Regions from separate parts of the Exiguobacterium sp. 9-2 genome, predicted to be linked through region 1. Evidence: riboswitches for the same ligand, from Rfam matches in the RefSeq annotation. Region 1 holds a riboswitch; each other region holds the start of a gene.

What was found. Region 1 has a riboswitch for S-adenosylmethionine ahead of VJ374_RS02355 (2,3-diketo-5-methylthiopentyl-1-phosphate enolase). Riboswitches for the same ligand answer to the same signal wherever they lie in the genome.
Positions count from the first base shown of each region.
Region 2: linked by a shared signal. The riboswitch ahead of metK (methionine adenosyltransferase) and the one ahead of VJ374_RS02355 (2,3-diketo-5-methylthiopentyl-1-phosphate enolase) in region 1 are both predicted to bind S-adenosylmethionine.
Region 3: linked by a shared signal. The riboswitch ahead of VJ374_RS14940 (Na+/H+ antiporter NhaC family protein) and the one ahead of VJ374_RS02355 (2,3-diketo-5-methylthiopentyl-1-phosphate enolase) in region 1 are both predicted to bind S-adenosylmethionine.
Region 4: linked by a shared signal. The riboswitch ahead of VJ374_RS15560 (LLM class flavin-dependent oxidoreductase) and the one ahead of VJ374_RS02355 (2,3-diketo-5-methylthiopentyl-1-phosphate enolase) in region 1 are both predicted to bind S-adenosylmethionine.

Region 1 is NZ_CP142850.1:432,971-440,899, reverse strand. It holds gene VJ374_RS02375 (sugar ABC transporter ATP-binding protein) at 1-568, opposite strand, end outside; gene VJ374_RS02370 (sugar ABC transporter substrate-binding protein) at 565-1,644, opposite strand; gene mtnA (S-methyl-5-thioribose-1-phosphate isomerase) at 1,656-2,705, opposite strand; gene mtnK (S-methyl-5-thioribose kinase) at 2,702-3,868, opposite strand; SAM riboswitch class I at 3,946-4,049, opposite strand; SAM riboswitch class I at 4,256-4,357, shown strand; gene VJ374_RS02355 (2,3-diketo-5-methylthiopentyl-1-phosphate enolase) at 4,428-5,618, shown strand; gene VJ374_RS02350 (2-hydroxy-3-keto-5-methylthiopentenyl-1-phosphate phosphatase) at 5,615-6,274, shown strand; gene VJ374_RS02345 (methylthioribulose 1-phosphate dehydratase) at 6,271-6,891, shown strand; gene VJ374_RS02340 (1,2-dihydroxy-3-keto-5-methylthiopentene dioxygenase) at 6,908-7,444, shown strand; gene VJ374_RS02335 (arsinothricin resistance N-acetyltransferase ArsN1 family A) at 7,570-7,929, shown strand, end outside.
Region 2 is NZ_CP142850.1:2,336,153-2,344,081, forward strand. It holds gene VJ374_RS12270 (tRNA 5-(aminomethyl)-2-thiouridylate-methyltransferase MnmM) at 1-280, shown strand, start outside; gene VJ374_RS12275 (serine aminopeptidase domain-containing protein) at 331-1,035, opposite strand; gene VJ374_RS12280 (GNAT family N-acetyltransferase) at 1,114-1,602, opposite strand; gene metK (methionine adenosyltransferase) at 1,740-2,948, opposite strand; SAM riboswitch class I at 3,077-3,203, opposite strand; gene pckA (phosphoenolpyruvate carboxykinase (ATP)) at 3,438-5,006, shown strand; gene VJ374_RS12295 (EAL and HDOD domain-containing protein) at 5,033-6,286, opposite strand; gene VJ374_RS12300 (alpha/beta hydrolase family protein) at 6,453-7,217, opposite strand; gene ytkD (RNA deprotection pyrophosphohydrolase) at 7,189-7,662, opposite strand; gene VJ374_RS12310 (glucose-6-phosphate isomerase) at 7,836-7,929, opposite strand, start outside.
Region 3 is NZ_CP142850.1:2,847,125-2,855,053, reverse strand. It holds gene VJ374_RS14955 (YfbM family protein) at 1-146, shown strand, start outside; gene VJ374_RS14950 (aldo/keto reductase) at 269-1,081, opposite strand; gene VJ374_RS14945 (hypothetical protein) at 1,241-1,444, shown strand; gene VJ374_RS14940 (Na+/H+ antiporter NhaC family protein) at 1,484-2,794, opposite strand; SAM riboswitch class I at 2,878-2,984, opposite strand; partial or broken gene VJ374_RS14935 (metal ABC transporter solute-binding protein, Zn/Mn family) at 3,054-4,067, opposite strand; gene VJ374_RS14930 (alpha/beta hydrolase) at 4,254-5,234, shown strand; gene VJ374_RS14925 (histidine phosphatase family protein) at 5,256-5,846, shown strand; gene VJ374_RS14920 (YwpF family protein) at 5,843-6,334, opposite strand; partial or broken gene VJ374_RS14915 (nicotinate phosphoribosyltransferase) at 6,858-7,929, opposite strand, start outside.
Region 4 is NZ_CP142850.1:2,979,450-2,987,378, forward strand. It holds gene VJ374_RS15555 (ATP-grasp domain-containing protein) at 52-999, opposite strand; gene VJ374_RS15560 (LLM class flavin-dependent oxidoreductase) at 996-2,054, opposite strand; SAM riboswitch class I at 2,129-2,231, opposite strand; gene VJ374_RS15565 (DUF975 family protein) at 2,341-2,979, opposite strand; gene VJ374_RS15570 (DUF817 domain-containing protein) at 3,173-3,958, opposite strand; gene VJ374_RS15575 (YczE/YyaS/YitT family protein) at 4,112-4,777, shown strand; gene VJ374_RS15580 (MarR family winged helix-turn-helix transcriptional regulator) at 4,932-5,387, shown strand; gene VJ374_RS15585 (nitroreductase family protein) at 5,389-6,024, shown strand; gene VJ374_RS15590 (nitroreductase family protein) at 6,077-6,712, shown strand; gene VJ374_RS15595 (NAD(FAD)-utilizing dehydrogenase) at 6,789-7,929, shown strand, end outside.

The sequences.
Region 1 (7,929 bases):
CGACTGAAAAGAGATGGCTTGTTTCCGCCTGACTGAGAGGTGCCGTCGGTTCATCCAAAATTAAAAAACGACGTTCCTGAACGAGGGCGCGTGCAATCAATACGAGTTGCTTTTCAGCAAGACGTAATTCTTCGACACGTGTCTTGACGGAAATATCCGCCTGTAATGTTGCTAACGCTTCTTTCGCACGCTGTATGTAACGGCGTTGGGATACCAAACCCGTCATTGTTCCGTCCGTCAACAGATCGAGACAGATATTCTCAGCAACCGTCAAATACGGGACAAGCGCCACATCAACCTCTTGTTGGACGAGATCAATCCCGATTCGTTTTGCATCACGCGGAGATTGAATTGACAGTTCTTTCCCGTCAAGACGGATGATTCCTTCATCCGCTGTTTCCGCTCCAGATAAGACTTTCATCAGCGTCGACTTACCGGCACCATTCGCACCGACAAGCGCATGAATTTCACCAGACTTCACCTCAAAGGAGACTTGCTTGAGTGCCTGGACTCCCGGAAACGCAAGTGAAATCCCGGTCATCTCCAGGTGATGATTGATAGACGTCATTGTTTTTTATGGACGTCACGCAACCGGTCCATCCACGGCTCATTGAATTTATCCGACGTACTCCAACCTTTGATGATCGTATCGAGATTATACATCGTTGTGTCCTGCTTCAATGCCTTCTGCTCAACGAGTTTCGCATCGAGATCAAAGCTATCTGGTGTCTTCTCTCCGGCGATTTTCTTAGCCAGTAGTCGCATGTCCGTTTGTCCAATCAGGAATGGATCCACCGCACTCGTCGAAACCCAGTTGCTGCCTTTCTCACGCATCAGGTTGATGTCCTGATTTGAGACATCGATCGAGATCAATGGGATTTCTTGACGTTTATTATCCTTGAGCGATTTGTAAGCGCCTTTTGCGACTTCGTCCCATGCTCCCCAAACGGCATCAACGCTTCCTTTCGGGTATTTCGCGAGAATGGCATTCATCTTTGTCGCGATATCCCCTTGGACATCTTGGAAGTTCGTCGGTCCAACCGTCTCAAGCGTTTTGATTTTGCCGTCTGCTTCGTACGTCTTATAGATTTCCTGACGACGATCGAGCGGGGCAAAACCTGGTCCGAACCAGAGTTTGATGACACGGACCGGCTTTTTGTCCGTCACCTTCGTCACTTCATCGAGTGATAGCTTCGCAAGTTGATGATCGTTTTGGAACGTTTCCGTCACGTCTTGTAGAGATGCCCCTTTTTTCTTCGTGACCGTATCGAACGTCACGACCTTCAGTCCTTTATCGACTGCTGGTTTGATCATGTCATAGGCATAGTCTTCCTTACCGTGCGAAATGATGAGCCCATCATAATCTTGCTGAATCGCCTGCGCGACCAGTTCCTTGAACTTGACATCGTTACCTTCCGAAATGAACGTGCTGACTTTAAAGCCGAGCGCTTCTCCTTCACTTCGTGCGCCATCAAGGAATTGCTTCGTATGGTCGTCCGATGCGAGGTTACGGATGACGGCGATCTTGACATCCGATTGAACTCCTTTTGGTACATCCTTGACGACTTTCGTCGTCGCTTCTCCATTCGCACAAGCCGCTAGTAATAAGGCCGGTGCTAGGACGGCGTAAGCTAATTTTTTCATGAATTGTCTCCTTATCCGAGGGGTTGAAGCCCCGTTAATTTTTCAATCGTTTCTTCATTCGGTTGCGTGATAATACCAAGTTCGGTGATGATGCCCGTGATCAATGTGTGTGGTGTGACATCAAAAGCTGGGTTGAAGACAGCAACTCCTTCTGGTGCTGTCGCAACACCTTGGACAGTCGTCACTTCCTGCGGATCACGTTCTTCAATTTCGATCGCGTCTCCGGAAACAAGTGAGAAATCAAACGTCGAGAGCGGTGCTGCGACGTAAAACGGGATACCGAAAGCTTGAGCGAGTAATGCTAGTTGGAACGTTCCGATCTTATTCGCCGTATCTCCGTTGCGTGTAATCCGGTCCGCCCCGACGATGATTGCATCGATCTGTTTTTCTTTCAGCGTATGGGCGACCATGTTATCTGTAATTAGCGTGACATCGATGCCGGCACGTTGTAGCTCCCATGTCGTCAGTCGTGCTCCCTGCAGTAATGGTCGCGTCTCACTCGCAAAAACAGATAATTCAATGCCGCGTTCTTTTGCGATATAGAACGGCGCAAGTGCTGTTCCATAAGCAGCGGTCGCAATCGATCCAGCATTACAGATCGTTAGGATACGGTTACCTGACTGGAACAATTCAAGTGCATGAATCCCGATTTGACGTGACGTCTGCGCATCCTGATCGTATAAGGCAATCGTCCGCTGCTCGAGCCGTTCGCGGATCTCTTCTACCGACGTCCCGTCTTGAATGATTGGATTCAATTGATCAAGGACATTTCGTAAGTTAACAGCCGTCGGTCGTGTCGCGAGTAACGTCGCTGATGTCTCAAGCAAAGTCTGCTTATAGATCGACAGTTCTGCTTCAAACCGGTACGCCTCTTGAACGAGTACGAATCCGCCAAATAAACTGATCGCAGGCGCCCCTCGGACGCGCAGTTGTTTAATCGCTTCGACCGCTTGTGCAAGATCGGTAATGACTTCATAGTGTTCTTCCTGCGGTAGACGTGTCTGATCGAGAATCGTCAAGGCACGATCTTCATAACGAATACTTTGAACGAATGTACTCATCGGCTAAGTTCCTCCGTTACGTCGAAGTTTCGTAAATCATCAAATGTCCGGCATTCGGTCCGACGTTTGATTAACGCCGATCCTAAACGTAAAGCATGTTGTTTTCGTTCTAGTCGTTCCGTCATAGAACTAATCGTTTCTAAATCAGCGACTGGTGCGAGTCCGATCGTCCGACGAATCAGTTCGCAACCGGCAAAGCCAAGGGCATCCTGCAAGATCGTGCTCAGTACATCGTCGACGAGTCCCGATGTCCGGAATGGTTCGACGGCTTCGCGTTCCCATAAGGCGCGGAACGTCGAAGCGAACGTCAGCCAGAACGTATCGATGTCGCGAATCCGGGCATCACGAAGTGCTGAATAATCCGGGTATGCTGCAAAGAATAAGTGGGCGATGAACTGTCCGACATCAAATCCGAATGGACCATAAAAGGCGAATTCTGGATCGATGACTTTCGTTTCCGTTGCCGAAGCAAAGATGCTTCCTGTATGTAGATCGCCGTGTAGCAACGCATCTCCTTTCGTGATGAAAAGCGCTTCGAGTTTTGCGACTTCGCGTTTCAACTCATCGTCCGCCCATAGACGTGCCACCTCTTCTTCAAGCCCGGCTTCAATCTCGTTCGTCTCCGCGTCATGGAACGGATCCGTGAAGATTAATTTTTCCGTGATGTCGCACAAGTCCGGATTGTAGTACGTTCGGGCGACACGTTTTTTTTCAACCGGACCAAGCGCAAAGTCCGATGTATGGAATAAAGTCCGAGCGAGATAAGAACCAATATGTTCCGCAAGCAACGGATACTGTTCACCTGCGAGTAAACCGCTTCGAACGATTGTCAGATGTGAAAGATCTTCCATGACCGTATACGCCTCGTCGTGACTAGCATGAAAGACACGCGGTACGAACGGCACGGCATGCCGGGCGAATTCACGGAGTGCGGATTGCTCGATCCACGCCCGCTCGAGTGATAGTGGCCAGCTTTCACCGACGACTTTCGCGTACGGAAGTGCTTGTTTTAGAATCAATCGATGTTCACCTTCTCGAATTCGAAAGACAAGGTTGAGATTGCCGTCGCCAATCTCTTCTGCTTCGACGGCTCCGTCGCCGATCAGTCCTAGTGAGCGGACCCGTTCGATCGCGTCCTGTTCTGTAAATGCTTTGTATGTCATCTCAGTTCCCCCTGTGTGATACACGAAAAAGCGCCTCTTTTCGTCATCGAAAAGAGGCGCAGGAAAGTCACTGCGTCCTCTTATCTCTCAGACGAAACGTCTGTTGGATGTAGCACCGTGCCAAGTGGTCGGTTGCTGCGGCGTCATCGGGCCAATTCCCTCTGCCAACTCGCGATAAGAGTCGTATGTAGTTGTCGTGTGTGATATTGATTTGAATCTTACGCAATCCTCTTCCCTGCTGTCAAATCGAAATCAAGCAGAAACGGATATCGTTTTCGCTCCATATATAGAAAGAGTATTTTCAAAAAAAATAAATTTTCTAAAAATAGTTTGACAAGTCGTGACTCTCATGTAAAAATTGCAATTAGATTTCACAATTTCATCCAATTCTTATCAAGAGCAGACGGAGGGACAAGCCCTACGATGTCGCAGCAACCGACCTTTTGGCACGGTGCTAATTCTTGCAGCTACTAAGCTGACAGATAAGAGTCCACGTTCGAATCATTCATGGTCTCTTGTCGCTGACAAGAGACCATTTTTTTATTGAAGGAGGAAAGACATGGCTTACATCACAGCTACTTATCAATTGACCGCCCGCGATCGACTGGAGCAACGCGCCGAACAACTCGCGCTTGGTCTGACGGTTGGTTCCTGGACGGAGCTGAATCATCTTGAGCAACAACAACTCGCCTCATTCAAAGGAGAAGTCGTACATACGGAAGAGCGCGACGGGAAAGGCTATATCACGATTCGTTACCCGGAACACAATGTATCGCGCGACTTTTCTGCGATCTTGACGACCGTCTTCGGGAAACTCTCACTCGACGGTGAAATCAAATTAACAGAACTGCTACTACCCGATACATTCACGTCGGATTTTCCAGGTGCGAAGTTCGGGATCCAAGGGGTTCGTTCCTTGATTGGTGTCGAAGATCGTCCACTGTTAATGAGCATCTTCAAAGGGGTCATCGGACGCGATTTATCGTTCCTTCGTGATCAACTCGAAGGACAACTTGCTGGTGGGATCGATCTCGTCAAGGACGATGAGATCCTATATGACAATCCGTTGACACCGACGATTGATCGGGCACGGATAGGACGTGAGGTTATCGATGCTCATTTCCACCGGACCGGTAAACGTGCGTTGTATGCGATCACACTTAGTGGTCCCGTCTTTACGCTCAAGGATCAAGCCAAACGATTGATTGACGCTGGAGCAACTGCTTTCTTGTTGAATACCTTCACATACGGACTCGACGTCTTACGTGAATTGGCAAGTGATCCGGAGATCAACGTTCCCATTTTCAATCATCCGGCTTACAGCGGTGCATTGATTGCTAGCCCGAACCACGGTGTTGCAGCGCCTGTCTTACTTGGCACATTACCGCGCGTTGCTGGTGCAGACTTAACACTATTCCCGTCACCTTACGGCAATGTCGCTCTTCCGAAGGACGTCGCCCGCGGCATCGCGGTTGAAGCGACTCGCCTCGGTCAGACGAAAGCGATTTTCCCTGTCCCTTCAGCCGGTATTCACCCAGGACTCGTTGCTCAACTCGTACGCGACTTCGGGATCGATTCCGTCATCAACGCTGGTGGTGGCGTACATGGTCATCCGCAAGGTGCTGCGGCTGGTGTTATCGCTTTTCGTCAAGCACTTGATGCGGCACTCGCAAATGAATCCCTATCGAATGCTGCGTCACGACATGAAGAATTACGAGTCGCGCTCGACGCTTGGGGGATCAAGTCATGACCTTACGAATTCTTTGTGACTTCGACGGTACCGTAACGATGCAGGATAACATCATTGCACTCATGGAGGTATTTGCGCCAGTGAATGACTTCGAACCGTTGAAACGTGGCGTGCTCGACCGGACGTTATCGATCCAAAGTGGTGTCGGGCAGATGTTCGCGCTTCTGCCGTCCGACGGTAAAGCGGACTATCTTGATTTCTTGATGGAGCGCGCTGTCATTCGCGAAGGATTTTCGGAGTTGCTTCAGTACAGTCGTCGTCAAGGAATCCATTTTTCGATTGTTAGCGGTGGAATGGACTTTTTCGTCGAACCGATCTTAGCACCGTTCCTCGAGCAAGAGCAGATTTACTGTAACATTGCCGATTTCAGTGGTCCATTCGTCCACATCGATTGGCCACACGCCTGCGATGCCCATTGCACGAATGGATGCGGCTGTTGTAAAACATCCGTTGCCCGTACATTATGCAAAGACGATGACGTCATCATCGTCATCGGTGACTCAGTGACGGACTTCGAACTCGCAAAACAAGCGGATCGTGTCTATGCCCGTGATTATCTGATCACGTTGTGTGAAGAAAATGATATCGCCTATACACCTTTTGAGACGTTCCACGATATCGTTCATGATTTAGCACGATCGGAGGTGACGATATGACATTCATGCGACGGTATGAAGAACTACGCGCCATCAAACAAGAACTTGCAGCGCGCGATTGGTTCCCTGGTACGAGTGGTAACCTCGCCATTCGGACGTCCGGTATTCCGATTGAATTTCTTGTGACGGCAAGTGGGAAAGATAAGCGGCAGACGACTCCTGACGACTTCGTTCATGTCGATGCGACCGGTCAATTGATCGGCGAGCAATCCGGGCGCCCTTCTGCTGAGACATTGCTCCATGTCGAAGTGTTCAACCGAACGAACGCCGGATGTTCCCTGCATGTCCATACGATTGCGAACAATGTGATTTCGGAGTTATATGGCGATCAGGGAAGTATCACCTTCTCCGGTCAAGAAATCATCAAGGCACTCGGTCACTGGGAAGAAGATGCGACGGTCACGGTGCCGATCATTCCGAATCACGCGGACATCCCGACACTCGCTGCTGCTTTTGCGCCATATGTCACAGCGGACAGCGGTGCCGTCCTGATTCGCAATCACGGAATCACGGTCTGGGCACCGATCGCCTTTGAAGCAAAGAAACACCTCGAAGCCTTCGAGTTTTTATTCAACTATACGTTGACGTTGCAATCATGCCGTCAATCTATCTATTAAAAGGAGGAATCATCTCATGGCAACAGTCTTATTCCAAGAAACAAACACACGGTATACGGATCAAACGGAAGTCGCTGACTTCCTCGCATCGCGCGGCGTTCTTTACGAACAATGGGACGTCTCAAAACTACCAGCACCTCTCGTCGAGAACTTCACACTGACGGATGCCGACAAACAAACGATTCTCGATACGTTCGCTCCAGAAATCAAAGACGTATCAGAACGTCGTGGATATCAGACAGCTGATATCATTTCACTTTCGGATACGACACCGAACCTTGACGAGTTGCTCGTCAACTTCCAGAAAGAACATCATCACACGGATGATGAAGTCCGTTTCATCGTAAGCGGTCACGGCGTCTTCGCGATCAAAGACGAAGAAGTCGGCTACTATAACATCGAACTCAATCCTGGTGATTTGATTTCTGTTCCTGTCAATACACGCCACTACTTTACGCTCCAAGAGGATCGGAAAGTCGTCGCTGTTCGAATTTTCGTCACGACGGATGGCTGGGTTCCAATTTACGAGAACGAGACATCCACGGTCTCTTAAGAACGACAAAAGCGTTGATTTCTTCTATATAAGGAGAATCGGCGCTTTTTCTTATCTCACAAACATATCACTACATCGACACGTAACAGATATAATGAGGGAAAAGCGATTGGGGAGTGAGCAACATGCATATTCGTCCTGTAACGGAACATGATTTACCCGCCGTTCTATCCATTTATAATGAAGGCATCGAAGACCGAATCGCAACGCTTGAGACGGATCGAAAAGATTTATCGTTCATGACCCAGTGGTATGCAGAGCGTACGCATCGCTACGCTGGATATGTCGCAGAAGATGAGACAGGTGTCCTCGGCTTCATTTCTCTTGATCCGTATAACCCGCGTCCTGTCTATGCGACAGTTGGTGAGATTTCCGTCTACATTACTCGAACACATCGCGGACAAGGGATCGGGACACAGTTGTTAGAAACTGCCGAACAACATGCGCGCGATCATCAGATGCATAAGCTGATTCTCTTTACCTTC
Region 2 (7,929 bases), 1.2 Mb from region 1:
CTTCAATCTCGGATACTTGCCTGGAAGTGATAAATCGATCACGACGACAGGTGAAGAGACGCTTGAAGCACTCGACGCTCTCCTCCCGGTACTTGCACCTGGTGGTCTTGTCGTCCTTGTCGTCTATCACGGTCATCTTGAAGGAAAACGGGAACGCGATGCTGTCCTAGATTACGTCACAGCCCTTGATCAGCAAGGTTATGCCGTTCTTCAGTACCGCTTCTTGAATCAACAGAATCATCCACCGTTCATCATCGCGATCGAGAAAAAAGTGCGCTGACAGTAGAAATAAAGAAGTGATGGCTTCCGCTATGGAAACCATCACTTTTTTCATTCTTCGACTAATTTAAAAAACAACAATAATTTTTCCGCAAACCGTGTATTCAACCGTTCAAAGCTGAAATGCGGGAAACCGTGTAGACGTTGTAAGTAAATCTGATCGCCACCCATTTTCCGACATACTTCGAGTGTCAGTTTGACGTCTGCGAACTGATCGTCTGGTGCATAAAAACAAGCCAAGTTTACACGAGGCAGTTTTTTTCGTTCCTCGTCATGTACGACGATCTCTTCTTCGATTTCCCGGTACTGCGCATACGTCAGTTCACCGATGCGAACGGTATCTTCCGTACTTTGACCAAACGGCAACGTACCGAGTGGCGCATCGGGACGGAAACGATCAAACGCACTCGCGAAGACTTGTTTGACACCTCCGAGTTGTTTCGACGGATGCCAATCAAACAATGGTGAAACGAACGCAAGACTTGCGACTGGTAGTTCATATTCTTGCAACAGACGATTGACGACGAGTGCCCCCATGCTACAGGCGATGATATGAATCGGTAGCTTTCGTTTTCCTGCTTCGCGTAATGCTTCTTTTAACAGTTGACCGTGCTCTTCAAACGAAATGCGACGTGGTGCGTCGACGAGTAGCACTTCATACTCTCTTTCGAGTACTCGAATCAAAGCTTCACTCGGACGGGCACGCAGTTGTAACGGATAGACTAATACGATGATTCCTGTTGGTTGTTCAACCACAAACTCACCTCTTCACTTCATACTTCCTTTTCACGATACCTTATTTCAAACGCAAACGAAACCGTCCCGAGACGGATTTCACGAGGCAACATGGCGAAGACGAACGACTGATTCCGCTTGCCCAAACACTTCTTCCGTCATCTCACTAAGTTCTTCAAAACCAAATGAGGTCAGGAATTGACGCGCTTTATAGTTACGTGCTTCCACGTAGACTTCGAGTGGGACGGCTCCTTGTCGTTCGAGTTCACGAATCAGACGTCTTCCGATTCCGTTTTGCTGATATTCCGGCAAGACGTAAAGCCGAATGATTTCCCATGTTCCTTCGACATCAACAGCATGAATGAAACCGACGATTTCCTCGTCGATGATTCCGACATAAAAATACTCTCCCCGTGCTTCTTCCGCCGTCCGGATCGCACGAACGACTTCTTCTTGCGGATACGCCTCCTGCACGAAATGCGCTTTCGAACGTTCGGAATAGATTTCTTCATACGTATCCAACCAAGATGTGATAGCAATGTCATGAATACGTCCTGCATCAGCTGGAATAGCTTCGCGTATTTCCATAATCGGAACCCCCCTTTATACTCATACAAATCGACTCATGTACTTTTACCCTTTTCTAGAAAAAACATTCGTTTCCTGCAAAGTTCCGCGGAAACAAAAAAGCCCGAAAACCCACGTAGGATTTCCGGACTTTTTGATTATGCGAAACGTTTTGCTTGTTCTTCAAGAACTGCTGCTTTATCTGTTTGCTCCCATGGAAGCTCAACATCTGTACGACCGAAGTGACCGTATGCAGCTGTTTGACGATAGATCGGACGACGGAGATCAAGCATGTTGATGATTCCAGCCGGACGAAGATCGAAGTTTTCAGCAACCAATTCGACGAGTTGTGCTTCAGGAAGTTTTCCTGTGCCGAATGTATCAACTGCGATTGATACAGGGTGCGCGACACCGATTGCGTACGCAAGTTGAACTTCTGCTTTGTCTGCAAGACCTGCAGCAACGAGGTTCTTCGCGACGTAACGTGCTGCGTATGCAGCTGAACGGTCGACTTTTGTTGGATCTTTACCTGAGAATGCTCCACCGCCGTGGCGTGCGTATCCACCATACGTATCAACGATGATCTTACGACCAGTCAATCCAGCATCTCCTTGTGGTCCGCCAATGACGAAACGACCAGTTGGGTTGATGAAGAATTTCGTTGCTGCGTCGATGTATTCAGCCGGGATGACCGGTGTGATGACGTGTTCTTTCAAATCAGCTTGGATTTGCTCAAGCGTAACTTCTTCCGCATGTTGTGTCGAGATGACGATCGTATCGACACGAACCGGCTCGTTGTTCTCGTTGTATTCGACCGTGACTTGTGTTTTTCCGTCCGGACGAAGGTAGTCGAGTTGACCGTTTTTACGCACTTCTGCCAAACGGCGTGCGAGACGGTGCGAAAGCGAAATTGGAAGTGGCATGAGTTCTGGTGTTTCTTTCGTTGCGTAACCGAACATAAGACCTTGGTCTCCTGCACCGATTGCATCGATTTCTGCATCAGACATGCTACCTTCACGTGCTTCAAGCGCTTGGTCGACACCAAGAGCGATATCTGCTGATTGCTCATCGATCGATGTCAATACAGCACATGTATCCGCATCGAAACCGTATTTCGCGCGTGTGTAGCCGATTTCACGAATCGTTTCACGAACGACTTTTGGAATGTCGACGTAAGTGGATGTCGTGATCTCACCTGCAACGAGAACGAGACCTGTTGTAACAGAAGTTTCTGCCGCAACACGTGCGTTTGGATCCGCTGCAAGAATCGCATCGAGGATTGAATCCGAAATTTGGTCACAGATTTTATCTGGATGACCTTCAGTGACTGACTCCGACGTGAATAGTCGGCGATTAAGGTTTGTCATGTATGACCCTCCCAAAAAAGAATTTGACGGTGTACTCATTTCCCCTAGTTGAGTGGGACGGTAAAATGAAAAAAACCTTTCCAAGTCCAAAAAATGGTCAGGGAAAGGTTGTGCGTTCTTCCTTTACCCTCTTATCGTTCGAAGTGTTTACTTCGCTTCAGGAGAGCACCTTTTCCCTCATTAATATATGAATTAATGTAGGACGGTTGCCGGGTTTCTTCGGGCCTTGTTCCCTCCACCTGCTCAGAATAAGAGTATCCGTTACGAATTACATGATATAAAGTTGTACCTACTCTGTCAAGCAAGGTTTCAAATTCTAGTCGAAACTTTTTAAAAGAGATGTTAAACTATTAATGCTGAAAGCGTTTCCAGATAAATAGAAATCAGCACTAGAAAATGATTGCGCTCCCTTTAGTATGTCATATATAATGAATGTGTCATACTAAATGCAGTGAGCCAAAACCAACGTAGGGGAAAGGTGGGGTCAGGATGCCGATGACGGTCCTGAATATCGAAGAACTACTCAAGAAAGAGCATGTGTTCAAACAACTATCTGTTGCTGAACTTGTCGAACATGCGATTCGAAACGAAGAAGGTGTCCTTGCTGAGAACGGCGCACTATCTGTAGAAACGGGGAAATTTACAGGTCGTTCACCAAAAGATAAGTTCATCGTCCGTGATTCTTCCTGCGAGTCTCACATTGATTGGGGTCATGTTAACCAACCGATGGATGGAGACAAATTTGAACAATTGTTACAAAAGGTTCTTCGTTACATGAACGAAGCCGATCAGCTCTACTACACAGAAGCTGCTGCTGGGGCAGATACGCACTTCACCCTTCCGGTTCGTGTGCTCACACAATACGCTTGGCATAACCTGTTTGCCAAACAACTCTTTTTACGCGAGTATCCTGAAGTGGCTGCCTTCGAACCGTTCACGGTCGTCTACGCGCCACATTTCAAAGCAGATCCTACCGTTGACGGAACGAATTCCGAGACATTCATCGCCATGTCGTTTGAACACCGGATCGTCTTGATCGGCGGAACCGAATATGCGGGCGAAATCAAAAAATCGATTTTTTCCGTCATGAACTACCTCTTACCACAAGAAAATGTCCTTTCGATGCACTGTTCAGCAAACGTCGGACACGAAGGCGACGTCGCCTTGTTCTTCGGTCTATCCGGTACTGGTAAGACCACCCTGTCAGCAGACGATAGCCGTCAATTGATCGGTGACGATGAGCATGGTTGGTCGCATGACGGCGTCTTCAACATTGAAGGTGGATGTTATGCGAAGACGGTCAATCTGTCACGCGAAAAAGAACCGCAAATTTTTGATGCGATCCGTTTCGGAACTGTCCTTGAAAACGTCGTGCTCGATGAATCTCGTCATCCTGATTACGATGACACATCGTTGACAGAAAATACACGTGCTGCTTATCCGATCACAGCGATCGATAACATCGCTGTTCCATCACGGGCTGGTCATCCGAAGACGATTGTCTTCTTGACGGCTGATGCGTATGGCGTCTTGCCTCCGATCAGTAAATTGACGAAAGAACAAGCGATGTATCATTTCCTATCAGGTTATACATCAAAACTTGCTGGAACAGAGCGTGGTATCACGGAACCGGAAGCAACGTTCTCGACATGCTTCGGTTCACCATTTCTTCCACTGATACCTGAAAAGTATGCGACGATGCTCGGAGAACTGATTGATCGTCACGGTGTGACCGTTTATCTCGTCAACACAGGCTGGACAGGCGGTGCTTACGGGACAGGTAGTCGAATGAAGCTATCGTATACACGGACGATGGTCAACGCTGCCGTCAACGGAACACTTGCAGCGATTCCAACAGAAGAGCACCCAATCTTCGGACTTCATATGCCACTTGAAGTTCCTGGTGTTCCAAGTGAATTACTCAATCCGGTACGCGTCTGGTCAAATCCTGACGAATACAACACACAAGCGCGTTCGCTTGCTGAGAAATTCCAACATAATTTCCTTCGTTTCGAAAGTGCGACGGATGCGATCAAGTCAGCAGGTCCATGTCTATAAAAAAAAGAGCCTCAGGGCTCTTTTTTTTATAGAATGGCATCTGTCTCTTCTTGAAGATGCACCTCTTTTTGCATAAGCCACTCCTGACTTTCCGTCAGTAACGCATATGCTCGCGGAAGTGATACACCTAACCGTTGACTGAGCAATTCGAACTGTTCGAAATCACCGCGATCTGCGCTGATCGCAAGCACTAGACAATCCCGGAACGGATGGTCTTTTCCTTGGAGGACAATCTTCAAGGAATCCTCGATTGGCAATTGATCGATGATGTCGTCAATATCAACGGACAATAACGCATCGATATGCGATAACAAGCCGATCATATAGGCACTCTCTTGTTGCAGCGTCCTTGTTTCTGTTGCAAACAACTCACAGAGCTTTGCGCAATGTAAGGAAGAACGCAGCAACTCATTCGACCATTCATAAGGACTTGCGAGCTTCATTTCACGTAAGACAATCAACGAAATCCAGCTTTTAAGTTGAGCGAAGCCAAGTAGTGAGATCGCTTGACGAACGGAACTAACTGTATTGCGTAATCCCACTCCCGGAGAATTGATTAGTTGTAATACCTGGATGCTGATATACGGATTGGCTTCGATTTCATCAATGACTTCATCGTACTTCTCATCCGTATCAAGCCACTTCAGCATCTTTAACAACACCGGCAATTGTGGTGGAACAGCTTTCCCTTTCATCAGCATCGGTTTAGCATAAAAATAGCCTTGGAACCAGTCATACCCCATATCAAGACAACGTGTATGATCCTCGTGCGTCTCGACACGTTCAGCAAGCATCTTAATATGAGGATAATTACGTCGAACGATATGCAAAATGGCACTTTGCTCGCGAGGGGAAATTGCCTCGATGTCGATTTTAATTAAATCGATCAACGCAAACAATTCCGCTCCGTGCTGTCGAAGTAAATCTGTCACAAAATCATCTAGTGCTAATGTGAAGCCTGCTTCTTTCCAACTATGCAGAACCGACAACATTTCAGTATCAATATCAACTGTCTCTAAAATTTCAATGACGAATCGGTTAGGATCTAAATAATGAATCAGATCACTTTTCAACAAATCTGACGTAAAGTTGACGAAAAGTTTTTTTCCTTCCGCGACATGTTCCACCCCCATATGGACGAGTGTATTCGTCAATACATCCATCGTCGCTAAATCCCCATCAAAAATAGTCATTTGTTCAATCGAACGATACAATAATTCAAATGCATCAATTGATCCAACTCGATTAACGATGGGTTGACGTGCTAATAGGATATCCATCGTTCTCCTGCCCCCTCCATTGTCCTCAGATGGTTTCTATTATATCAAAGTTTACTTTTTAGGAGATTATTGTTTTTTACAATGTATCAATGGTCTGTTTTTTCAATCTCTATGCTTCATCTTCCAAAATACAAAAAGCAATACGACAAACGTCGTATTGCTTGAATCATGTATCATATCGGTTCCAAATGCCTGTCTCGAACCAAGTCAAAATATCACGCGTCACACGTAATTTTTCATGGATCGGGAACTGATGTGCATACGCATAAGTCTGAAGCAGGGTTTGGTCGGGATGACGTGCAGCATAAGCCGTCGCATGTCGTAAACGAACGTTCTCATCATACGCACCGTGAATCAATAATACTTCACCTTGAGGAGCGACATGAAGCGGCGAGCGCACCTTATACGCCTCAGGTACGGTGTCTGGTGTCCCCCCCGTATAGCGACGCAACATTTTTTGCATCGTCTTCTGCTCCTCGTAGGTCCATGTCAACTCGGTCACGCCTGCCCACGACACCGTCCGCGAAACTGGACGATGATGAGCCAGGAGTAATGCCATTTGCCCCCCACGAGAAAATCCGAATGCATGAACATGCGAGACACGTTGTTGCAACCAATCGAAAGCACTGCATGCGTCTTCGACATCCCGATGTCCGAAATCTTCTTTTCCTGTTCCGCCTAAGTTTCCCCGATAGAAAGGTGCCATGACGAAAAAACCAGCCTGCGCGAACGCGAGCAGCCGTGTCGGTCGAACCATTCCGATAGATCGTGTGCCACCTCGCAAGTAGAGAATCCCCTGTCCGTTCGCGACTTGCGGAAGTACGATATAGGCACCGACGCGCTCCCCGTCTGTCGTCGTATAGAACATCCGAAACGTCCGAAACGGACCTTGCCGCGGAAGTTCAAACCAATCGGCGTTCGCTAAGTACACGGAGTGTCTCTGGAAGGACGCGGTCCTTCATCATGAAACTGTATTGTCGGTTCGTATCGAGACGATCAGGGAGTTCCTCGAACAGAAAAGCACCATCTGTTTCATCTACAGCCAAATGGGATGACAGCGATTCGATTTGCGCGAAGTAGATATTTTTAATGATCGTATCCCCTTTTCCGGCAACACGATATTGCCCGATGTACTTCAAGGAATCGATTTTTCCGCCTGTCTCTTCCATCACTTCACGACGTGCGGCTTCTTCTGCCGTTTCACCCGGTTCAACCTTCCCACCCGGAAATTCATATCCGCGTTGCTTATGATGGGTCAGCAACCATTTCCCTTCGTACACGGCAATGACCCACACATGTAGAGGGCGATCCGAGAACGGATGGTCCTCAAAACTTAACTCCACTTGATTTTGATAATAATCCAAGAATGTAATCACGTACGTGCACCTCATTTCTTCTTCTAACTTCACTTTACCTGTTTCACGGGTATTCTAAAAGTGAAAACGCTAGGATTGCCTATAAATCTGGAAAATGATTACTCGTCCTCATCTCGTGAACGTAAAAAAAACAGCCGATGTTCCACTAAGGAACAATCGACTGTCGTTTTGTATTACTTCAAACGTGCTTCGAGTTCTGCTTTTTCTGCTTCGAATCCTGGTTTTCCAAGAAGAGCGAACATATTTTTCTTGTACGCTTCGACGCCT
Region 3 (7,929 bases), 650 kb from region 1:
TCGATCAACGGGCACTCGCTTCGATTCATGATGAAGCTGGAATACCGGGCGAATTCGAATATGTCTGGGAGCAGTTCGCCGATCTGCGTGCCTATTTTCAAAAGGCAGAAGAAGCGGAAGATACGATTTTAATTTATTACGTATGACTAGTACCATCTATAAAAAAGAGACCTGCTTCCAAGTCGTCGACTGGAAACGGGTCTCTTGTCGTTCATCTAAATCAAGATGACTTCACATGGAAATCACTCTTTTTACAATAACTTTTAGATTAAAAATCGATTTCGTCTGGATCCGGTCCGAGGCGGACATCCGTTGCTAGACGATCAATTTTCTCAAGATCATCGGCATCGAGTTGGAAATCAAAGACGTCGAAGTTTTCTGCAATGCGTTCTGGTGTGACGGATTTTGGAAGAGCAACGATACCGTTGTCGAGGTGCCAGCGCAAGACGACTTGTGAAGGTGTCTTACCATGCTTCTCTGCGATTTCCTTGAAATCGTTGATTTCGAGGAATTTCCCTTGCATGAGTGGACTCCATGCTTCGACTTGGATGTTGTGATCTTGCAAGTATTCGTGCAGTTCGTGTTGCGGCAATTGTGGATGCAATTCGACTTGGTTGATCATTGGTGCCATCAAGCCCTCTTCTGCCAATGTATCGAGGTGATGTTCCTTGAAGTTCGAGACACCGATCGCTTTGATCTTGCCTGCTTCATAAAGTTCAACCATTGCTTTCCACGCTTCGATATAGCCTTCGACTGGCCAGTGGATCAGGTAGAGGTCAAGGTAGTCTGTTTCGAGACGTTCGAGCGATTCTGCGAATGCTTCCTTCGTCCGACCGGCACGAATATCATCGTTCCAGACTTTCGACGTTAAGAAGAGATCCTCACGTTTCACGCCGCTTTCTTTGATTCCTTTTGCGACACCGCGCTCGTTTTTATAGACAGCAGCTGTATCGATATGACGATAGCCGACACGTAGTGCTTCAGCAACAGCAGCGGGTGCTTCTGTTTCTTCGTCTACTTGCCAGACACCGAATCCGATTTGGGGAATCGTAATACCGTTTGAAAGTTTTGCGTATTGCATGTGTTACTCCTCCTCATAAAACGTAGTTTAGATTTGCTCGTTTAGTTTAGCACGAACGAACGAAACCGTCCGTTTCCATGCTCATGGAGGAATAGAATGGGTTAAAATAAAAGAGAATTCATCACATCTGACCGTATGTCAGAAAGAGGGGGAGAAAGGATGGCTCAAAAGAATAAAAAGCTATCAAAGGGAGCTTGGCTTAGTATTAGTGCCTTGTTGGTCACGCAAGCAGTTAGCCTATTTTTCAGTGCACGAAAATCAGGACGTAACCCGTGGGTATGGGGAGGCGCGGGACTCCTTCAGTTTCCACTTCCAGCAATCGCGTATTTGATTTTAGAACGACAAGCGAAGCAGAAAAAATAATGAAACAGGTCCGATCACCATGATCGGACCTGTCGTTGGTTAAGAAGAGATTTTTTCCTGTTGAGCAACTGATTTTTTCGGACGTGGGAAACCAAAGATGATGGCAATCGATCCACAGACGAAGAGCAGGAACGGATAGAACAGATACGGAATCAGTTCTGGTGAAGCTGTCTTCGTCAACTCTGCTGCGATCAGCAGTTGTGCCCCATACGGAATGATGCCTTGAATACCACAAGAGAAGATATCAAGAATACTCGCTGATTTCTTGCGGTCGATTTCATACGTATCAGCGATTTCAGCCGCGAGTGGTCCAGCGACGAGAATCGAGATCGTATTGTTCGCCGTTGCGAGGTTCGTCGCACTGACGAGTGCTGCCATACTGAATTCAGCACCGCGACGCTGTGAAATCTTGCGCGTCAACGTCTCTTTCAAGTAGGCGATTCCGCCATTGAACGTGATCAAACTGACGAGACCACCCATGAGGAGTGTCAAGATGGAAATCTCTGCCATGCCCATCATTCCTTCAGACATCGAAAGGACGAACCCACTTAAGCCAAAGCTACCGTCGATCATACCGATGATTCCAGTAAGCAATGTGCCACCGACGAGAACAAGAATGACATTGACACCAAATAGTGCAAGGACGATGACGGCGAGATACGGAATTAATTTGTAGAACTCGAATGCTTTAGCTGCTGCCGCATCGCCAGAACCAGAAACGAACGCGAGTAAGATGACCGTTAAGACGGCAGCCGGGAGAACGATCATGAAGTTCGTCCGGAATTTATCGCGCATGTTCGTTTTTTGTGTCCGAACGGCAGCGATTGTCGTATCCGAGATGAACGACAAGTTATCACCGAACATCGAACCACCAACGACTGACGCTGCTGCGATCGCAACGTTGATACCTGTTGCTTCATGAATACCGAAGGCAATCGGTGCGAGAGCGGCAATCGTTCCTGTCGAGGTACCCATTGCCATCGAGATGAATGCTGCGATAACAAATATCCCACTCATCAGGAGTGAAGGAGGTAAGAACGTCAAAGCAGCATTGACAGTTGCTTCAATTGCGCCGATCGCTTCCGCTGTTCCAGAGAACGCACCGGCTAATAAGAAAATGAAGACCATGATCATGATATCAGGATTTCCGGCACCGGTTGCGATACGTTCGACCGTTTGATTGATCGATCCTTTCGTCATGATTGCAGCAAAGATCAACGCGATCAAAGCGGCGATCAGAATCGGAAATTTGTAAAAATCGTCATAGAAGATACCGGCTCCGATGAAGAGGACCAGGAATACGACGAGCGGAAGCAGTGCCCATTTGTTAGGCGTAATCGTTTCTTTCATTGTTGATACCTCATTTCTCAAAGATACAAAAAAAGACCCCTTCGCAAGAAAGAAGGAGGTCTTTATGAAATAAAAAGACGCTCTTCTTATCTCTCAAGCTTTCGCTTGCTGGATTTGGCACAGTACGAATCAAATCGTCGCCGCTGCCGAAACATCATTGGGCCAGTCCCTCCGTTTCTCGCGATAAAAAGAAGTCATTCAATTGTTGTAAAACACGTTTCTTACCGTACCGCATTGAGTAACGCGTGTCAACTGTACTTTACTGAAGTGCCTGTTCTAACGTCTGGACGTTTTCTTCCATCAATTTGAAATACGAGCTATTTTGTTGCGATTTCGTCACCGACTCGAGGTTATGGATCGTCACGGATTTAGCTCCGATTTCTTTTTGGATGACACGCGCAACCTTTGGTGAAACCGTTTCTTCGAACGCGACGTATTTCAAATCATGCATCCGCGCTCTTTTTCAAAAAGCAGCCAGTTGCTTTTGTGACGGTTCATCGGAAGGGGAAATTCCGGCGATTGGAAGCTGCGTGAAACCATATCGTTCGGCGAGGTAACCGTAAGCTGCATGTGTGACGAGAAGTTCTTTTTTTGATCCGTCAGCGACGGCTTGCTTGAACTCTTTATCGAGTGCGTCAGCTTGCTGATCGAACGCTTTCAAGTTTTTTTCGAATGTTGCTTTGTCTTTTGGTACTTCTTTTGATAAGGCGACTGTGATAGAACGTGCCATTGCTTTGGCGTTGACAGGATCAAGCCAGACGTGTGGATCGTATTTTCCATGATCGTGTTCTTCCTCTTCGTGAGCATGTTCATCAGTTGCGTGATCATCGTGCCCTGCTTCTTCGTGCGCATGCTCATCTTCTGTATGTCCCTCTTCTTCATGTGCGTGAAGCGTAGCATCCGATTCCAGCAAAGTGACATCCTTACTCGTCTCGACGAACCGGACGTCCGTGCCTTTTAGACTCTCTTGGATTTTTTTTGAATAGGGTTCAAGTGTCGTACCCGTCAAAAGGAAAAGGTCACCTTTGGCAATCTCAGTGAGTTGCTTTGACGTCGGTTCATAGGAGTGCGGATCTGCTCCAGGTGGGACGATCATCTTGACGTTGACTTGATTACCACCGATTTCACGGGCAATGGCAGCTGTTGCGAACGTCGATGTATAGATTTCCGTCTTTTTATCATCTGAAGTCGATGAATCGGTGTTTGATCCACAAGCTGCGAGGATACTTGCGCTCGCGAATGCGACCGTTAAAGCAGGAATGATTTTTTTCATTATATGTTACCTCCGTTATTAAAACGTAATTATTCCGATTTGGACTTTTTCACTATAGCGGAACGTTTGAGAAGCGTCAAGTACGAATACCGAGACGTTCGACTTCTTTTAAAACGGGGTAAAAGGATAAAAAAGTGAAGGAATTGGTACGTCTTTTGGAGGTGATCAAGTGAAACGTGAAACTGCATGCATGGCTATGGGGGGGGAGCTGCATTACTAACGACGGCAGCTGCGGGAGCAAGTATCTGGAATAATTACGGTGCATTACTTCGGTGGACTGAACCCGCCTTGCCAATCACAGAAAAAAAACAACTCGCACCGCGGACACTCACTTACAAACAAGTGGGAGACCGTACCTTACAACTCGATCTCTATTATCCGCCGGGGGAAGGACCGTTTCCGGTCGCGATCTACGCGCACGGTGGCGCATTCGTTCGTGGAGAGCGCGAGGATATGTTCTGTTTTAGCCCGATCGTTGATCGCCTGCTTGAACTTGGGGTTGCTGTTTGTAGTATCGATTATCGTCTGTTTGAAGAAGGGAGTTATTTTCCGGATAATCTCGAAGATGTAAGGGATGCCTTATGCTTTTTGAACAAAGAAGCAGAAGATCTTCGCATTTTAAGAGGACGGATGATGGTATGGGGAGACTCAGCCGGAGCTGCACTCATGCTGACGACGGCACTTGCCCCATCTGCTTTCGTTGGTGAGCGCGATGAACGACACATGCCATTGATTAGTGGTGTCATTGCCTTATATCCACCGACGAATTTTTTATTGTTTACTTTCATTCAGACCTGGATCGCTCACATTAAGTTTTATAAAGGTGGACGGGAAGAATGGCGCAAGCTCATGACCCACGTTTCACCTGTGACGCATCTCTCGTCAGACGCCCCACCGATCATGCTCCTACATGGCAAAAAAGATCCAATCGTTCCGTTTTCCCAAGCTCTTCACTTCGTTGAAAAAGGAGCCGATGTCGGAGCTGATGTCCGTTTGTTTTCTTTTCCGAACGGTACCCACTCACTTGCTAGTTTTGCACAGACAGAAAATCCATTGAAAATTGAACGACTGCTCGAACGAATTGAACGCTTCACTTGTCAGGTGTTGTTATTGCCACCGCGACAACTTCCCGATGAAAAACATGATACAATCAGTCATATTTCTTGAATGAAGGAGACAGAGGCATGACTGACTGAAATTTGTTTAGTGCGACATGGTCAGACGGATTGGAACTTAAATGAACGAATCCAAGGAAGAGAAGATATCCCGTTGAATGCAACAGGAAAAAGACAAGCGGAACTCAGCGCCGCTTATCTAGCCAATGAAAAGTGGGATGTCTTGCTAGCAAGCCCGTTGTCTCGCGCTGTTGAGACAGCAGAAATCATCGGACGTGCGGTCAGATTGACGATCACAGCGACCGATGACCGACTCGTCGAACGTGAATTTGGTGCTGCTTCCGGTGAACCGGTTGCGTCGATTTATGAAGCTGTTCAAGCGAACGATACGAAACGTGTTCCGGGTCTTGAAACGGAACAAGCGATTCAGGATCGCGTATTCGAAGCATTACAGGAAGTGACACGAACGTATGAGGGGAAACGAATCTTAATCGTCTGTCACTCGCATACGATCAAAGCAGCCTTATCGTCGATTGATGAGACATTCAGTTACCGGACACCTTTGAAAAATGCATGTGCGAATTATATCCAATATACGGACCACTATACGATTGATCGAATCAATGTAGCGGATCACATCACGGACGAAGTCGAAAAACCTTAAGAAATCGGTGTTTCTGGATGTTCTGCTAGATACTGTTTAAATGTTTCTTTAGCGATACTCGTGATATGTGCACCGCGTTTTGAACGACGATCCTTGTATTCTTGGACGAGTTCCTCACCAGCGAATCCATCCTCGACGACTTCACGTAAGATCGATTCGGATAAATCATTCTTCATCATGACCATCTTACCAGTGAAGACATAGGAGACGTGTTCGCTTAAGGCAGTCCGTTCAAGAGGCGTGACGATCATCGCGGCAGGGTCATTATCGGGTCGTGAGATCGTGATTTCAATCAAAGCACGTAAATGTTTTGTGAACAATTCATCGACGATCGGCTGATCGCTCGAAGGAACGACGATTTCTGCGACCCATTGTGCCGTTTGTTCGGTACTGACCGTTAGTCCGTCTTGAATGGCGACGGGAATCGTCGTATCACGTCCTGACTCGTCCATTAAAATGCGCAATGTGCATAATTTAAAGGTTTTCATGAAAAAATGCCCTCCCTTGATCGCTTACGATTTTTCTACAGTATACAGTGAGGAATGGGGGACGGGAAACTTTTCCTGACGAAATTCGTGTGAACTATGTTTAAATAAGACTAGATATTACTAACAGGAGGATCGTTCATTATGCCGCAAGTACTCATTGGAATATTAGGAATCCTGGGTATTGTCTTACTTGCCCACCATATCATCATGTATTGGCATGCTGAACCGACAGACCGCCCGACGCTTGCATATCGCATTGCGCTCCTGATTGCCTGTTTGCTACTCATTAGTGGAAGTGATCATTTAATCAGTATTTTTTACGCGGATTCCTTAGCAGAATTCGGTCAACGCATAACGTATATCGTCTTTATCGGAGGTGCGCTTGGTTTCGCGTGGTACTTTCGTAAGAAGATGGAACAAGCGCCAACAGAAAGAAATGACACCTGTCGGAAACGAAGCAGGATTAACATGAGAAAAGCGCCGTTCATCCTGAGGGAGGAAGAACGGCGCTTGTTTGTGCGTCTTATTTTAAACCACTCGCGAGTCGTGTCTCCCGAATCATGTCGAGTTTGAGTTTCCAGAGACGGTCACTGAATGTGACGGCATAAATCTCTGGCAAACGGAGACGTTTGTACTCCTCCCAAAGACGACCAATCTGCGTTTCATGGAAGTGACGGATCTCTTCGATCGTTGGAACTGTATAGATTAACTCTCCATCTTTGAAGATCGGTTCAAGCAAGCGTTCGACCTTGAACTGCTCTACACGGTTACGGAACGATGGGTCCCGGACGTCGATGAGATCGACGGCTTCAAGTGTCGATGGATCCTCATCCATCAACGTCACGTAATCCCCTTTAAACTTATCCGTCACCGGATCGATGATGCGATAGACTTCCTTGATGTGTGGTGTCGTCGTCTTGGCTTTTGACGAGGACACTTTGATGACAGGCGTGAGTTCGCCGTCTACTTCACGTGCGACCAGTTTATAGACCATTCCGAGAGCGGGTTGCTCGTAAGCTGTAATACCACGTGTTCCGACGAGGAACGTATTCGCTTGGGCGCCTTGGATGCGCAAATCTTGGATGACGTACTCATCGATCGAGATCCCCTGACAAGACGATGTCGACTTCTGGGAAGCCGGCTTCGTCAAGCATGTTACGAGCACGTTTTGACAAATAAGATAAGTCACCAGAATCGATCCGGATTCCGCGCAGTTTATGTCCTTTGGCTTGGAGTTCCTTTGCGACCGTGATGGCATTCGGCAGACCACTCTTGAGTGTGTCATACGTATCGACGAGTAACGTCGATTGATCCGGATAGTGAGAAGCAAATGTCCGGAATGCTGTTAGTTCATCATCATGGAATTGAATGTCGGCATGTTCCATCGTTCCGCCACATGGGATTCCGAAATCGCGTCCTGCTGAAGCAAGACTTGTGACGTCAAAACCAGCGAGGTACGAAGCACGCGTTCCGAAGTAAGCAGCATCGATGCCTTGCGCACGTCGGGCACCGGCTTCAAGAAACTTCGCACGGGGTGCCGATTGACGAATGCGTGCGTACTTCGTCGCGATGAGTGATTCATGGTTCGCGATGTT
Region 4 (7,929 bases), 520 kb from region 1:
TACCCCGTCATCCGGTCTTGTAACGTCCGGTGACAGGGCGGGAGCCGATTCTTATTTTACTGTGCTTGTTTCAAGTGCTGCACCGAGGAACTTCGCCAGTTCGAGCATGCCGTAGCGTCCTGCAGCTGCCTCAGCATCCGAATTGTAATTCGTATTCGTATTGACGTCATACGTATAGATCGTACCTGACGCATCCTTGATGAACTCGATACCTGCGACCGCAATCTGGTTCGCATGGAGGAACGCTTCGTACTTTGCAATGATTGGATCATCGAAGCCTTCAACGATTTGGAACTTCATCGGCGTTTGCGGCGCTTCTTCCCCGACTGGGCAGAACAAGTCTTCGATCACACATGCATCCGCTGGGCAAAGCTCAAAACCTTCTGATGTATCGACTCGAACCGCGTAGACAAACTTTCCACCTACGAACTCACAGCGCGTGATGTACGGTTCTGGTGCTTGGATATACTCTTGAATCAATGTGATGCCATCGACTGGTTCGTCGAATGTCGGACCATCGAGATAAGCTTCAAGTGCTTCAATCGAATGGAATAACTGGACGCCGAGACCTTTCCCGGCACGGTTATGTTTCGTGATAAATGACGAAACACCGATTTCTTTTGCTGCTTGTACGATTTGATCACGTCCGACAGCAGCCGTTGTCTTTGGTACACGAATCCCAGCCTTACGTAACGCTGTGTATTGATTGACTTTGCTGACTTCAAGACGGAGCGCACGCGTTCCGTTAAAGACAGTGCGGTCATGCTCTTCTAACCAAGCGAGGACCCCTTCCGTCAACTCTGGCGCATAACGATGCCCCCGCGTATGCGAAGACGCACTCATACGACTGTAAAAGACACCTTCTGGCGGCAGTTCATCTAACGGTACGATTCCTTCATTCAAGTGCCACTGCTCGTACGGCAACTTGAGTTCTTCGAGACGTTTGATGAGATGATCCGTCCATTCTTGGTTTTCGTGGAGAATATGAATTTTTGTCATGATTGTTGACCTACCTTTCGTTTCGCTTCGACCAGTGGCATTACGTCACGGGCAAAGCGTTCCATTTCTTCGAGTTGTGGTGAGAATTGTAACAAGAGCAACGTGACACCAACGGCTTCGAACGCTAGAATCCGTTCGGCAATCTGTTCTGGTGTTCCGATCAAGTTCGGTCGCAGACCACGGTTCGAGACGGAATAATCATTTCGTTCGACCTGTTGTTCGAGTTGTGATTTACTGATGAAATCTTGATAACCGGCATAACCGGCGCTGTCTTCCTTAACGTCCGTGATGCGTTGCCACTCAAGAAGCGCTTCTTCTTCCGTATCCCGACAAATGATGTAGGCAGCAAGACCGAAGCTCTCAAGCGGTGCGTGTTCCGTCGCTTCCCGGCGTACTTTCATATCATTGATTTTATGAGCTACTTCTTCAACAGTGCCTCCATGCATGACGTAGGCATCACAATGTTCGACGATCGTCCGTTTTCCGGCTTCACTCTCTCCACCAGCGTAGAGCTTAATCCCCGGACGCTGGACGGGTTTCGGATGGAGTTCTGCCTGTTCGATCGTGTAGTGATTACCGAAGAAGCTGTACGGTGACGCATCTGCCCATAGTCCTTTCATGACCGTGACGAACTCTTCCGTCCGGGCATAGCGCTCATCATGTGCAGTAAAAATACCGTTGTATTGTTTTGCTTCTTCTGCCCACCAGGCTGAGACGACATTGAGCGTAAATCGCCCTCCACTCAACTGATCGATGTTTGCCGCCATCTTCGCCGTCGTCGCTGGATTATGGAACCCGGGACGAACCGCTGTCATGATCTCAAGGCGTTCTGTTGTTGCAGCAATCGCCGCTGCCGTTGTCCATGCCTCAAGACTCGGTTCCTTGATGCCTTTGATATCGTTCAAGTTCAATTCCGCAATCAACGTCGTCGAGAAGCCGATGCGTTCAGCTGTTTGTGCGACTTGTTTCGCATAATCGAATGTTGCTGGCATCTGTTCATCCTCGACGTTACGTAGCCATCCCCCAAAAATCGGTAACCAAAAACCATACTCCACTCCATCGTCCCCCTTATCATAAAAAAACGCTCTTTTCGAAGTTCGAAAAGAGCGACGGTATCTTGTCCTGTCCGCTCTTATCTTCAGAAGGTATTCCTTCCTGGAAGTAGCACCTTCCGCCATAGCGGGGTTGCTGAAGTGTCTTCGGGCCAGTCCCTCGACTTCTCTAGATAAGATGTGTTGCATTCATCGTACAGAATTCATTGAACTAAAGCAACCATTAAACCGTCTTTTCCTATCGGATTTATTCCAAAGAAAAATCCCGACGTAGTGTCGGGATTCGGAATTAGTATGGTGCGACGAAATCTGATGTCTGCTCTGGCGCCTGCTCCCCACGAATACGATCGTAGAATTTGGCAAGCGTGACACTGAAGTATGGTCCGACCCATAGGACAGCAAGACCAAGCGTAACGATGACAAGCAACGCCCAACCGATAAACGATAAGAAGAGCAAGAATGCTTCCATCTTGTGTCCATCCATGAGTTGCCGTGAGCGTGTAATTGCCTCGAGAATACCGATTGACGGCTCATCCCGAAGGATGTAGTACGTCAACAAGTAAGAGAATGACTTGATGATACCAGGGATGATTAAGAGTAACGTCCAGAGCGCGATAAAGATGAACTGAACAATGGCCAGCCCCACCACTTTCAGGAACATACCATATGGCTCAAACAAATCCGTCACTTTCGTTTCTTCGCCACGAGCAATCGACATGGCAATCCATGTCCAACCGACTCCTACTGGAATCAATAAAATCGACACCAATGATACAACGAGATCTATACTACTAGACGGCTCATCGATATCCGATCCAAATAAATTAGGAACACCCTGAATAATACTAAACAGCAGAAAAGCTAGGACTGCAAATCCCCAACGACCGCTGAGCGACTCCTTCGCTGCTTTTTTTAATTGAGATGACATGAGTAAGGTCCTCCTTGAAAAATAAGTTCTCACCTTACTCTACGGCTTAAAACTTCTAATGTTTCACTCTTTTTTCAATAATTTCCCGTCTCGTCACTGGTTGAGCCAAACACGCTCAAGTTGTCGTCCACATGTTAGAACGAACGTTGAACATCGAAGCGCTCCATCACAAACGAAATGTCATGTTTTTTATCTATGTACGCTGATATATCTCCACAGCCGGATCCCGTTGCTTGTATTTCGCGACGATGACGATCAGGACCGTGATGATCACAAGCAGGAACCAAGAAGACAACTTTCCGAGATCAACGACTTCCCATCCTCTTTCCTGATGTGGATAGACCCACCCTTTAAAGAACGTCACGATATTCTCAGCGATCCAAATAAAGAACGCGATCAGTAAAAAAGACAGGACGAGCGGCATCCGGTAGATCGTCTGCTCGATCGTAAAATGAACCCATGACTTATAGAAGACAAGGACGACAAGGACCATCAATAGCCAGCGTGCATCGAAGATCCAGTGGTGTGTGAAGAAGTTGAGATAGACGAGACTGCCTACGCTGATCGCAAGCCAAGGTGGTGGAAATGCTGTGAAGCGTAAATGAAATCTTCGGAACGCTTGACAGACATAACTTGCGACACTTGCATACATGAATCCTGCATACAAAGGAACACCAGCCACTTTCGTTAGAGCCTGTTCCGGATAACTCCAAGACCCAACGTTCACTTTGAACAGTTCAAGTGCTAGACCAATCACGTGAAAGAGTAAGATCAGTTTGAACTCTTCCAGCGTTTCATAACGCGTGACAAGTAAGACGATTTGGACGAGAAGACACCATAGCAACAGGAGATCGTATCGAGCGACCGGTTCAGCAGGAAGATAACGTGAAAGAGCAAGCGCTGCGAAAATCATGACGGGAAAGACGCAACAGACGGCTTCTATGTATGTAAAACGAATCAGGTGTCGAATCGCTTTCATCCTGTCATCTCCTTTTTTCTTCAGTATACGTTTCTCTTTCGACCTTCCCCTCCTTCTTAAGATGGAAAAAACGGAAAATTTCGTCTTTCTTCTTCTACTTTCCTCATGATACAGTTAACGAATCAATTATTTTTAAGAAATGAGGTGTTAGACATGACGCGTCATCGTGCTTCCTGGTTATTACGCGCTACGTTAAAGTGGGGACTCTTCCTACTCGGTTTATTTTTACTCGCTCTCGGCTCATCGATGATGATCACTGCTGAACTCGGTGTCTCGACGTGGGATGTATTGCATCTCGGTCTCCAAAAGAAAACACCACTGTCCGTCGGAACGATTATTTTGCTCGTTGGTCTATTACTCGTGTTCGTTAAGTACACATTAGACCGCGTCACACCACAAATTGGAACACTCGTCAACGCGATCTTCGTCGGTGTCTTCATGAATCTTGTCCTTAATTCTCATCTCTTACCCTCTTTTGAGTCGATCTGGTTGAATACGATCTGGTTGATTTTCGGCATCTTCATCATCGGCATGGGGGCAGGTCTTTATGTTGCTGTCGGATATGGAGCCGGTCCACGCGATGGGTTGACGCTGACACTTGCAGAGCGATTTGGAACGTCGATTCGTCTGATGCGGACGATCATGGAGGTCACGGCATGCGGCATTGGCTGGTTGCTCGGTGGTCCTGTTTTCTTCGGTACAATCCTCTCGATTTTCTTAATCGGACCGTTCCTGCAATTTTGGTTGTTCTATTTCCGTCGGATCATTGCAGCGATTGATGCAAAAGGAATTCCAGCGTCTAAACGCCAAATTAGCTAAGTCGCCTGACTCGATATCATTCCGCGTGAATGATATCTCTTTTTATGTTAAAAGCAAATAAGTTGCGCCATCAAATTAAACACGTTATATTCGTTTACATATCAATCTTTGATACGTCAAAGGTTTCTTCGAACGAAGGGAAGGATGTGATGGATTGAGTATCTCCTGCACTGAAAAAGGACGATTGATCTATGCACTCGTTTCTGTCAATAAGACGATTGCTCAAAAATTCGATCTCTGTACGGATGGTTTTAGTCAGACTCGAATGGATCTACTCGCTCAACTACAAGTCGATCAAACGATTAGCCAAAAAGAGTTACAAAAACGCGTCAATGTGGATCATGCGGCAGTGACCCGTCATCTCAAGCACCTGGAATCGACCGGGATGATTGCTCGCGAGCGTTCAGCTGCTGACAATCGGGTGATTCTTGTTTCTTTAACGGAACAAGGGGCGACGCGCATCGCTCAATTACGCGAACAAAAAGATGAGTTTCTCGAGGATCTACTCGAAGGATTCTCTGCTGAAGAACAACGGACGTTAGCTGAGATGATTCAGCGCATCGAAGCAAACGCTGACGCATTACCTAAACTAAAAGAGGAGTCGATTTAATATGGCAACGCAAACTCAAACAGACTTCATGGAAATCGTTAAAGGACGTCGCTCGATTCGTAACTACGACACGAACGTAAAAATTTCAAAAGAAGAAATGACACAAATCCTTGAAGAAGCAACACTTGCACCTTCTTCCGTCAACATGCAACCATGGCGTTTCCTCGTCATCGATAGCGAAGAAGGAAAAGCAACACTTGCACCACTCGCGAAATTCAACCAAGTCCAAGTCGAGACATCTTCTGCTGTCATCGCTGTCTTCGGTGACATGAACGCAGTCGATCAACTCGAAAACATCTACGACACAGCTGTTGCGAAAGGGCTCATGCCACAAGAAGTACGCGATCGCCAAGTACCTGCGATCCAAGGCATGTACAGCAGTATCTCAGCAAACGATTTGAAAGATAGCATCTTGATCGACTCAGGTCTCGTTTCGATGCAATTGATGCTCGTCGCTCGTGCGCACGGATATGATACGAACCCAATCGGTGGTTACGAGAAAGATCAAATCGCAGAAGCATTCGGTCTTGAAAAAGAGCGTTACCTCCCAGTCATGTTGCTTTCAATCGGTAAAGCAGTAGATGCAGGATACCCATCGGTTCGCCTACCGATCAACGACATCGCAGACTGGAAATAAGTTTTTCACACCACAAAAAAGAAAAAACATACACAAGGGAGATTGAATAATTATGACTACTCAAACAACAACGGACTTCATGGAAATCGTTAAAGGACGTCGCTCGATTCGTAACTACGACACGAACGTAAAAATTTCAAAAGAAGAAATGACACAAATCCTTGAAGAAGCAACACTTGCACCTTCTTCTGTCAACATGCAACCATGGCGTTTCCTCGTCATCGATAGCGAAGAAGGAAAAGCAACACTTGCACCACTCGCGAAATTCAACCAAGTCCAAGTCGAGACATCTTCTGCTGTCATCGCTGTCTTCGGTGACATGAACGCGGTCGATAGCATCGAGACAATCTACGATATGGCTGTTGAAAAAGGTCTCATGCCACAAGAAGTACGCGATCGCCAAGTACCAGCCATCAAAGGTTTCTACCGTCCAGAAGACGTTGAAACATTACGTGACAGCATCTTGATCGACTCAGGTCTCGTTTCGATGCAATTGATGCTCGTCGCTCGTGCGCACGGTTACGACACAAACCCAATCGGCGGTTACGAAAAAGATCAAATCGCGGAAGCATTCGGTCTTGAAAAAGAGCGTTACCTCCCAGTCATGTTGCTTTCAATCGGTAAAGCAGTAGATGCAGGATACCCATCGGTTCGTCTACCAATCGCTGACATCGCAGAATGGAAATAAGCGATCTCACTCAGTCCGGATTCCTTTTATAGGAATCCGGCTTTTTTGTATACTCAGAGAAAAGGAGGCGTCTGTAATGTATGATGTGACGATTATCGGAGCCGGTGTAGCGGGAATCTTCCTTGCTCATCAGCTCGTTGAAGATGGGCAATGCGTCTTACTGCTCGATGCCGGAAAACCAATCCGCAAGCGAACAGTAGAAGATGCGTATCTTGGATTTGCAGGGCTTGGAAAATCAGAAGGAAAATTCAATTATGCGATGGGATTCGGCGGAGAGCTCGTCTCAAAAATCGGTGAAGAGACGACACGACGACTGTTCCAAGAAGTCGATAATCTTTTATGTACATACGGTGCCGATATGATCGAGACCTACTCGACGCATTCACCTGCTGTCGCAATTCGCGCCCGTCGTGCTGGTCTCCATACGGTCGAGACGACCGTCCGTCATTTAGGCACAGCACGGACAGTTGGCGTCTTCACGGCGTTTGAGGATGCTTTATTGCCACGACTCGATGCTCGTTTCGAAACGACGATCGAACAGATCACGAAGTCGGAGGCGTTTACGATTAAAACAGCGGACGAAACCTTCGTAAGTCGACGGATCGTGTTCGCGACAGGTCGTTCCGGTGCAGACTTTACGTTGCAACAGTTAGCGACGCTTGGTGTCATCCCACAGCGGACCCGACTTGATCTCGGAGTGCGGGTCGAGACGGATGAGGCACTATTTCGAACATTACTACAGGAGACGTTCGAGACAAAGCTCGGTTACGACTCACCTTATGGTAAAGCCGTCACCTATTGCATGAATCCATGCGGACGGATCATCCGCAAATATCAAGAAGGACTCGTCATGCCGGACGGTCAAAACGTCCATGAGACGGCAGATGGATCAACGAATTTGAACTTTACACTGTTTCTCCCGCGTTATTTTTCGACGTTAGCACAAGCCAATGCATACGCCACACGCGTTATCGGAGGAATCAATCAAGGACAGGATCGCATCGTTGTCCAGCGCCTCAGTGACTTTCGAAAATCGCGAGCGACAACAACGGATCAATTGCTTCATAACGGAATCATCCCTTCGCTAGCTGCTTCCCCTGGAGATTTACACGCGGAAGTACCTGTGGAAGACCTCCTCGTCTTGGAAGGTTTTTTTAAACGCCTCGAGCGACTCCTTGAGACGGAACTTCCAGCAGATACGTTACTTTATGGACTAG